DNA from 2 places in the Anaerosinus sp. genome. Region 1 is predicted to be linked to the other one. Evidence: riboswitches for the same ligand, from Rfam matches in the RefSeq annotation. Region 1 holds a riboswitch; the other holds the start of a gene.

The links. A riboswitch is a leader RNA that binds a small molecule or an ion and turns the genes downstream of it on or off. The one in region 1 is predicted to bind cyclic di-AMP.
Region 2: linked by a shared signal. The riboswitch ahead of ACWZFG_RS01230 (C40 family peptidase) and the one ahead of ACWZFG_RS00215 (4-hydroxy-tetrahydrodipicolinate reductase) in region 1 are both predicted to bind cyclic di-AMP.

The regions. Positions count from the first base shown of each region.
Region 1 is NZ_CBDNNH010000001.1:46,617-51,048, forward strand. Features, by position in the region: gene ACWZFG_RS00200 (ArsR/SmtB family transcription factor) at 1-76, shown strand, start outside; gene ACWZFG_RS00205 (NADH peroxidase) at 162-707, opposite strand; gene ppnP (pyrimidine/purine nucleoside phosphorylase) at 1,013-1,294, opposite strand; gene ACWZFG_RS00215 (4-hydroxy-tetrahydrodipicolinate reductase) at 1,345-2,112, opposite strand; cyclic di-AMP (ydaO/yuaA leader) riboswitch at 2,122-2,254, opposite strand; gene ACWZFG_RS00220 (cytochrome ubiquinol oxidase subunit I) at 2,758-4,131, shown strand; gene cydB (cytochrome d ubiquinol oxidase subunit II) at 4,122-4,432, shown strand, end outside.
Region 2 is NZ_CBDNNH010000002.1:186,296-190,727, reverse strand. Features, by position in the region: gene ACWZFG_RS01240 (heavy metal translocating P-type ATPase) at 1-759, opposite strand, end outside; gene sigK (RNA polymerase sporulation sigma factor SigK) at 1,072-1,773, opposite strand; gene ACWZFG_RS01230 (C40 family peptidase) at 2,044-2,664, opposite strand; cyclic di-AMP (ydaO/yuaA leader) riboswitch at 2,711-2,859, opposite strand; gene ACWZFG_RS01225 (glycosyltransferase family 2 protein) at 2,909-3,871, opposite strand; gene ACWZFG_RS01220 (amino acid ABC transporter ATP-binding protein) at 4,141-4,432, opposite strand, start outside.

The DNA.
Region 1 (4,432 bases):
AGTAGCAAAACAAATTTTTAATAATCATTTAATTGATACAATCTCCATGTTTGATCGAATCAAAGACGAGGAATAAAAATGGCATCATTACATTCGTAATGATGCCATTTTTATCGCGTTCTTAAAAGTATATCTGGAATTAGATAATATATATGTAATTTTTATTTATTAAAATAGCGGTTTAATAATCCAGCGAATCCACAGCCATGACGCGCTTCGTCTTTTGCCATTTCATGAACTGTATCATGGATTGCATCAAGATTTTGTGCTTTTGCCATTTTAGCGATATCCATTTTACCAGCGCATGCGCCATGCTCTGCTGCAACGCGTAATTCAAGGTTTTTCTTTGTGCTGGAAGTTACTACTTCGCCTAAAAGTTCAGCAAACTTTGCTGCATGTTCAGCTTCTTCAAAAGCATAGCGTTTGAAAGCTTCTGCGATTTCAGGATATCCTTCACGATCCGCAACGCGGCTCATTGCTAAGTACATTCCAACTTCGGCACATTCGCCATTAAAGTTTTGGCGTAGCCCTTCAAGAATTTTTTCATCAACGCCTTGTGCAACACCGATGCGATGTTCATCAGCAAATACTAATTCACCAGATTGTTCAACGAATTTAGAAGCAGGAGCTTTGCATAAAGGACATTGTGCTGGTGGTTCAGTTCCTTCATGAACATATCCGCAGATTGAGCATACAAATTTTTTCATAATATAAATCCTCCGTTTGTATTAAGTATTTTAATTTCATTAATTTTTACTAATATTCAAGCTTTGCTTGCTTGATGTGCTTCATTATAGCAAATTAACTAAGAGTTTAAAATTCTGCTAAAGGCGGATATAGGATGATTTTTAGCCTATTTTCTCACATTTACTTTAATTTTTATAAATACCCATAGTTTTTCATAAAAGTTATTAAATGATAACTATTATCTTTTAAGTGTAATTTATCATAGTGAAAATATTAAAATAAACGCCGTCTATAAAATTATTATAGACGGTGTTTAGTAATTGAATTATTTATAGAAGCATAAATATGCTGTTTGCTCAATGATTTTCACTTGGAATTTTTTGTTTGCTTCAACGATGAAAGTTTGCTTAGGTAGATATTCTTTAAATTCTGTTTCTCCAGGAAGTTTTGCCAAAATACTACCGCTAATTACAGTCATGTATTCTGTAGAAGAAGTGCCGAATTCATATTCGCCAATTTCCATAACGCCTACAGTTGCAGACCCTTCCTGATTTTTAAATGCAATAGAGACTACGTTCCCCTCGAAATATTCATTTGTTTTAAACATAATATAACCACTCCTATTTTTATTCATCATTAAATAAACTTATTACTTTCTTAATAAGTGGGGCAGTGTTTGCGAACCATATCAGCAATAATACTTTCCATTGAATATAAGCCTGGCATTTTGCCAATTAGATGCTTTGCTGCAAAGATAGCCCCTTGTCCAAAAGCGGCACGACTTATACTTGAGTGTGATAATCGAATTGTTTGATTTGGCATGCCGAAAATAACTTCGTGTCGACCGACGATACCACCAACTCGAATCGAGTTTATATGCTGAGATTCATCTAATTCTAAAGTTTGGGCAATTTTTTTTGCAGTTCCGGAGACTTCGGTCTTTCCTTTAAAATGTTCTTCAATAATTTCAATATCTGCATTAGGAATAATTTTTTTTAGCACATGTGAGGCTACCATTAAAAAAGTAACGCCAAGTGTAATATTGGGAGAATAAAGTACGGGTGTAATTTCTGAAAGTGATTTTAATAAAGATAGCTCTTCTGGCTGATAGTTAGAGACACCAGAAATTATAGCGATTCCTGATTTTGCAGCATTTTTGTAAGAATGGACGCCGTAATTGTGAGAAAAATCAACCAAGATGTCTACAGGGTTTTTTAAGAAAAAGTTATCGGATACATCTGAAATAGGGATTATTTTTCCTATATTAGTTTCATAACCTAAATCGCTGCTGGCAAATTTTGAGTGTTTTATTTTGTTTTTTCTCACTACCCATGAGAGTACAAAACGTGAATCTTTTAAAAATTCATCTGCTATTAATTTACCTGTTTTCCCAAAGCCCCAAATACCTACCTTGATTTTTTTCAATAGAACTCCTCCTTCTTTTTTTGCGCCGACGAGGTTAGCTGACGGATTCGGAAAGAAAGATAACTCCCCTAGCTGTATTATTACAGACATTCACCCCAATAGTGGTTCCCCCGCTTTTTAATAAAGTAGACTTGCTTCAAATGGAGCTTTACTCCCTCTGAAGCCTAGCCGACCTTATCCAGGAACTAATCTGCTCGCCTGTGTCCTGTTGGGTATAACTCCAACATATAGAAGGTTGGAGTCTGTAAAGGTGCGAACCAAAAGCTTTGATTTTGTGTGAATCGCTGATTTCGCTAGATGAGAGGATTAGTCATCGGATAAAATTAGGCGATATAATTTATTTTCACAGATTACAGGAATAATTATTTTGCCCGTTAGAAGAATATCCTTATAAAATATGAAAATAAAATAAATAGGAGAAATTATTTATAATTTCTCCTAAATTTATTGAAAGAATAAGAATCAAAATGTAAGTATATAAAATATAACAAAAGGCTATAATATAATATTTTAAGTATATAATAAAAATATCTTTTATGTCAAATAATTCAAATATTTGAAAGTGTATTAAATAATAACCTTTATTGACTAACTTAAATGGAAAGATTATACTTAAATAAATATAAGGAATTTGAGGTGAGAGGTATGGAGGCAATTTTGCTATCCAGATGGCAGTTTGCAATTACGACAGTATATCATTTCTTGTTTGTACCGCTTACATTGGGGCTATCGCTTTTTATCGCTTTGTTAGAAACTTTTTATGTGGCGACAGGTAAAGATGTATATCGGCGCATGACGAAGTTTTGGGGCAAGTTATTTTTGGTTAATTTCGCGATGGGCGTTGTGACAGGGATTGTACAAGAGTTTCACTTTGGTATGAATTGGGCAGAGTATTCAAGGTTCATGGGGGATATTTTTGGTGCGCCGCTGGCACTAGAAGCATTGACTGCATTTTTTCTTGAATCTACATTTTTAGGCTTGTGGATTTTTGGTTGGGACAGACTATCTAAGAAAGTGCATCTGGCTTGTATTTGGCTCGTTGCAATCGGCAGTAATTTATCTTCATTTTGGATTTTAGTTGCAAATTCATTCATGCAGAATCCTGTAGGATATGCATTGCAAAACGGGCGGGCAGAGATGACGGATTTCGTAGCACTTTTGACAAATCCGTATCTAGCAGGACAGTTTTTACATACCGTATTATCAGGGCTTGCAACGGCAGGTGTTTTTGTTGCATCCATTAGTGCATATCATTTATTAAAAAGAACATATTTAGATGTATTTAAGACTTCTTTTAAATTCAGTGTAGTATGGTCAATTGTTGGTTTATTAGCTGTGATGGGCAGTGGACATTTACAAGCACAATATTTAGGGCATTATCATCCAATGAAATTGGCATCGGTGGAAGCACTTTGGGAGACGGAAAATCCGGCACCATTTACGATATATACAACAATAGATGAAGTGAATCAGGAGAACAGGCAGCAACTTGCCATTCCAGGGATGCTGACTTTCATGGTTTATAATTCTTTTGATGGAGAGGTGCAGGGGTTAAAAGCGTTGCAGGCCAAAGCTGAACAAACTTATGGTGCTGGGAACTATATTCCTGATGTAGCCGGAATGTTTTGGAGTTTTAGAATCATGATTGCAGCGGGAATGATTTTGTTGGGAATTCTCTTTTTAAGTGGGTTCTTGTTTTTCTCTGGAAGATTAGAGCGGTATCCGATTGTATTAAGAGCGCTGTTATGTATGCTTCCATTGCCGTATATTGCAAACTCGACAGGTTGGTATATTACGGAGGGTGGCAGGCAGCCATGGATGGTTGTCGGCTTACAGAAAGTAGATCAAGCAATTTCGCAAAATATTACAGGAACTGAAGTTGCTATTTCCTTAATTGGGTTTACGTTAATTTATTCCGTTTTATTTGTTGCAGCAGCGTATTTAACGATGAAATTTATAAAAAAAGGACCTGAAAAAATTTCTGAAAATCAGAAAGGGGGCGGCTCCTTATGGATTTAACCGTTGTATGGTTTATTTTAATTACGGTTTTATTTGCTGGATTTTTTCTCCTTGAAGGGTTTGATTATGGTGTGGGGATGTTGTTGCCGTTCCTAGGGAAAGATGATATTGAGCGTCGGATGATTATCAATACGATTGGTCCGGTTTGGGATGGAAATGAAGTTTGGATGATTACGGCTGGTGGTGCATTGTTTGCGGCATTTCCACATGTATATGCAACGATGTTTAGCAGCTTTTACTTGGCATTGTTCCTAATGCTATTGGCATTGATTGGTCGTGGTGTAGCATTTGAATTCCGTAG
Region 2 (4,432 bases), on a different contig from region 1:
ATCCACTTCTTTTCCATCCCGAATAACCGTTGCTTGCTTCGGTGTCAACTGCAATAGTTTTTCAATTGCCTCAGAGGTTTTGCGCTTTGATTTTGTCTCTAAATATTTTCCTAAAGTAATTAAAGTCAAAATCATCGCGGCAGATTCAAAGTATAAATCCCCCATATATTGTTTTACATATTCAAAATCTCCAATCCCCAGACCATGTCCAATTGCAAAAATTGCTCCAACTCCATAGATAAATGCTGCACCTGATCCAATAGCGATTAATGAGTCCATATTGGGGTGTCCACTTAGTAGCGATTTAAAACCAACAATATAGTATTTACGATTTACATAAAGAATTGGTAACGTTAATAAAAATTGTGAAAATGCATACGTAATTGCATTCTCAGTGCCATGAAATATCGCTGGAAATGGGTAAGTAAACATATGATGCATAGAAATATACATAAGTGGAATCATGAATAAAAAAGAAATTTTTAATCGAAACCACATTTGTTCTACTATATCTTTTTCTGTATTCTCATTTTTTGCTGACTTTTTTCCATCTGCTAGATTTGCTCCATACCCACTTTCTTTCACAGCCTGGCAAATCGCACCCGTTGTAATAACATTTTCATCAAATTCAACCTGCATTGTATTCGTTAATAAATTTACATTGACCGCTTTTACCCCTTCTAATCTACGTACTGTCTTCTCTATACTTGACGAACAGGCCGAACAAGACATGCCAATGACATTAAAAATTTTTTTCATCATATTCATCCTTTTTTACCTATAATTCTTATCTAGTAATATGCTCTCGTTTAAGTAATAATATAATACCCCCACGGGGTGGGGTATTATATCATTACTTAAACATAAAAAAGTTCATTTGTCAATAAACAAATGAACTTTTATCTTTGGAAAAAATTGTTTTATCTTGTTATGATAAAATAGACTTAATTCAAGTAGAGTTTTTTACTCCATCTGAATCCTAGCCGCATTTATCCAGACTCTTACCAAATATATCTTTCCTCCTAATGAGTCAGAACTCTAAAGTACGCTAATCATTAGGCGATATGTATTTTAGACTTTTTCATCATTATTTAACCGTTTCCCAATTCGTTCCACAGCTTTTTTTTCAATACGTGATACATAGCTACGTGATATTCCAAGCATTTTGGCAATATCACGCTGCGTTTTACGAACGCCATTTGGGATACCAAACCGTAAATTTAAAACCATCCGTTCGCGTTTCGTTAACAAATCCATTTGCTTTGCTAGTCGTTCATTTTCACATTTATTTTCTACCGTTTCTGCAACTACATCAGCTTCTGTTCCAAGAATATCAAGTAAAACTATTTCATTGCCCTCTTTATCTACTCCGATTGGATCATAAAGACTCACTTCACTACGAACCCGTCTGGTGCTACGCAAATGCATTAAAATCTCATTTTCTATACACCGCGCAGCATAGGTAGCTAAACGAATTTTTTTATTTAAGTCAAATGTGTTAATTGCTTTAATTAGGCCAATTGTACCAATTGAAATCAAATCATCTGAATCTTCCCCTGTATTATCAAATTTCTTAACGATATGCGCTACCAAGCGAAGATTACGCTCAATCAGAACATTCTTTGCACTTTCATCTCCTTGCCTTAACCGTTCTAACTCCTCTTGCTCTTCTTTTTCAGTCAATGGTAATGGAAATGTATTATTAGCAACATAAGCAACAAGTAAGCTTAAACCTTTTCCGAACAATGCAAATAGTGTTAATAAAAAAGACATTACCAATCCCCTCCGTTCAATCTGTGCTTTATTCTATGGAACAATTACAAAGATTGTGCCTTGAAAAGATTGGTAGTATTAAGTTTAATAAAAGGAGAGAATGACTATGTCATTTGGCGATTTAATTATTCTAGGATTAATCATAGCAATGTGTATTTATTCTATGTGGGAGAATTTACGTTCATATTAAAAAATAGGATTAGGCTGGCAAAGTCTAATCCTATTTTTATATAAATAAAAAAGAGGCGCAAAGCCTCTTTTATGTTCAATTTAAAGTACACGACGGGCACCAATGTAACAAGCACCCCAATATCCTGTTGTTAAATCATCAATTCTTACACCACTACTAGATGTAGAACTTATAAATTTTCCATCGCCTAAATAAATCCCTGAATGTGATGCACCATACGTGTATGTAGAAAAGAAAACTAAGTCTCCTGGCTGCAAATTATAAACTTGATAACCAGCAGTGTATTGTTCATCAGCAGCTCTCGGTAAGTAAACTCCACTATCTGCAAATACATAACGAACAAAACCTGAACAATCAAACCCACTTGGAGTTGTCCCCCCAAAAGAATAAGGAACTCCTATGTACTGTAAGGAATCTTGAATAATTCGACGAACTAAAGATGTAGAACCAGCACGACTGACTTCTGGAATTTCTCTTCCCATCAAAGCACGATAAGTAGCTGAACCAACTAAACCATCTGCCTCTAATCCGTAATTTGCTTGAAAGGATTTAACCGCAGCGGCTGTAGCCGGACCAAAATCTCCATCTACTGATACATGATAGCCCAAACTAACTAATTCTCTTTGAATCGCAGCCACTTCTTCGCCCCGATCTCCTGCACGGAATGCTGCAGCATTCACAACAGAAACTACGCTTACCATTAGCAACGACAAAACGAAAACACGAAACACTTTACTCAATAAGTCACTCTTCTCTCTCTACGCCTACGAGGTTAGCTGACGGATTTGGATAGAGATACCCATGATGTTTTAACCTATCCATATAGATAAAATAAAACAAAATTCACCCCTAAAATTGGGTCCCCCGCTCACTCAATGATTCGGCTTTTTTCTTGTTATTATAAACTTCTACAAAAAGGTAAAAATTCCTGCTAAATTTATAAAATCACTTCTTTTTTTCTTTATTTTTTTCGTTTATATCTAAAATATTCGGTTTTTCACGAACAAAATAAAGTGGACGCTGCTTTACCTCTTCAAAAATTCTCCCAACATATTCACCAATAATCCCCAATCCCATTAACTGAATGCCGCCTAAAAGCGATATACTTACCGATAATGTTGCCCATCCGGGTACAGCTTCATCAGTAAACCATTTGATGTACATTACATGACCAGTTAAAAGAATACTAAAAAGACCAAAGATAATCCCTAAATAGAAAGCAAACCTTAATGGCATTTTAGAGTATGCGGTAATTCCATCAAGAGCAAAATGTAGCATTTTATTTAAAGAAAATTTTGAAGTACCTGCAAAACGCTTCGGAGCAACAAATTCAAGCTGAATTTGCTTATAGCCAATAGCGCCTATCATCCCACGAATAAATCTCGCTCGTTCTTTATATAATTTAAAGCTTTCTACTACGCGTCGATCCATGAGCCTAAAATCAGAGCCACCCGGTTGAATTTTTACTTTCGATATCTTATTGATTAATTTATAATAAAGCGCTGACGTCTTATTTTTAAACCAAGATACACCTTCTGTTGTTTTTCGAATCGTTTGAACCACTTCATATCCGTCTTCCCATTTTTCAATTAATATGGGGATAAAGGTTGGTGGATGCTGCATATCTCCATCCATTGTAATTACTGCTTCCCCTTTGGCATGATCTAGTCCGCAAGTCAATGCAATCTGATGACCAAAGTTACGGACTAAATATAAAGGTTTAACTCGATCATCTCGCTGCGATAAATGATCCAGAATTAAAATACTGCTATCTTTTGACCCATCATCCACAAAAAGCAACTCAAAATTATACCCAAGCGGCTGCATTGTTTTACAGATTTCTTCATAAAAATGCTCGATATTTTCTTCCTCATTATAAACAGGAACAACAATTGATATTAATTTCATTTTTTCTCCCTAATTATTTCGCATTACTTATTTACAGTATATACAAAAATACTCGATATGCAGTACATATCGAGCATTTAATCGAAATAAAGTAGACTTGATTCAGGTGGAGTTTTCACTCCATCCGAATCTTAGCCGACCTTATCCAGAAGTTTAGCTGCTCGCCTATGCTCTGTATACTCCCACTTACAGAAGTTTGGAATCTTAGAAGCAGCTAAACCATCGGATAAATCTTTCTAATACAACTGTACTGCGAAATTCAAATTCATTTAATTTGCAGTAAAACGTGACAAAAATTCTTTCGTCCGTTCATTTTTAGGATGATTAAATAATTCTTCCGGAGATGCATCTTCAGCAATAATACCTTGATCCATAAAAACAACACGAGTAGATACATCACGTGCAAAAGCCATTTCATGCGTTACGATAATCATCGTAAGACCTTCTTGAGCTAAACTTCTCATTACACTGAGTACTTCTCCTACCATTTGAGGATCTAATGCCGAAGTCGGTTCATCAAATAACAATACTTTAGGTTCGATTGCCAAAGCTCTAGCAATT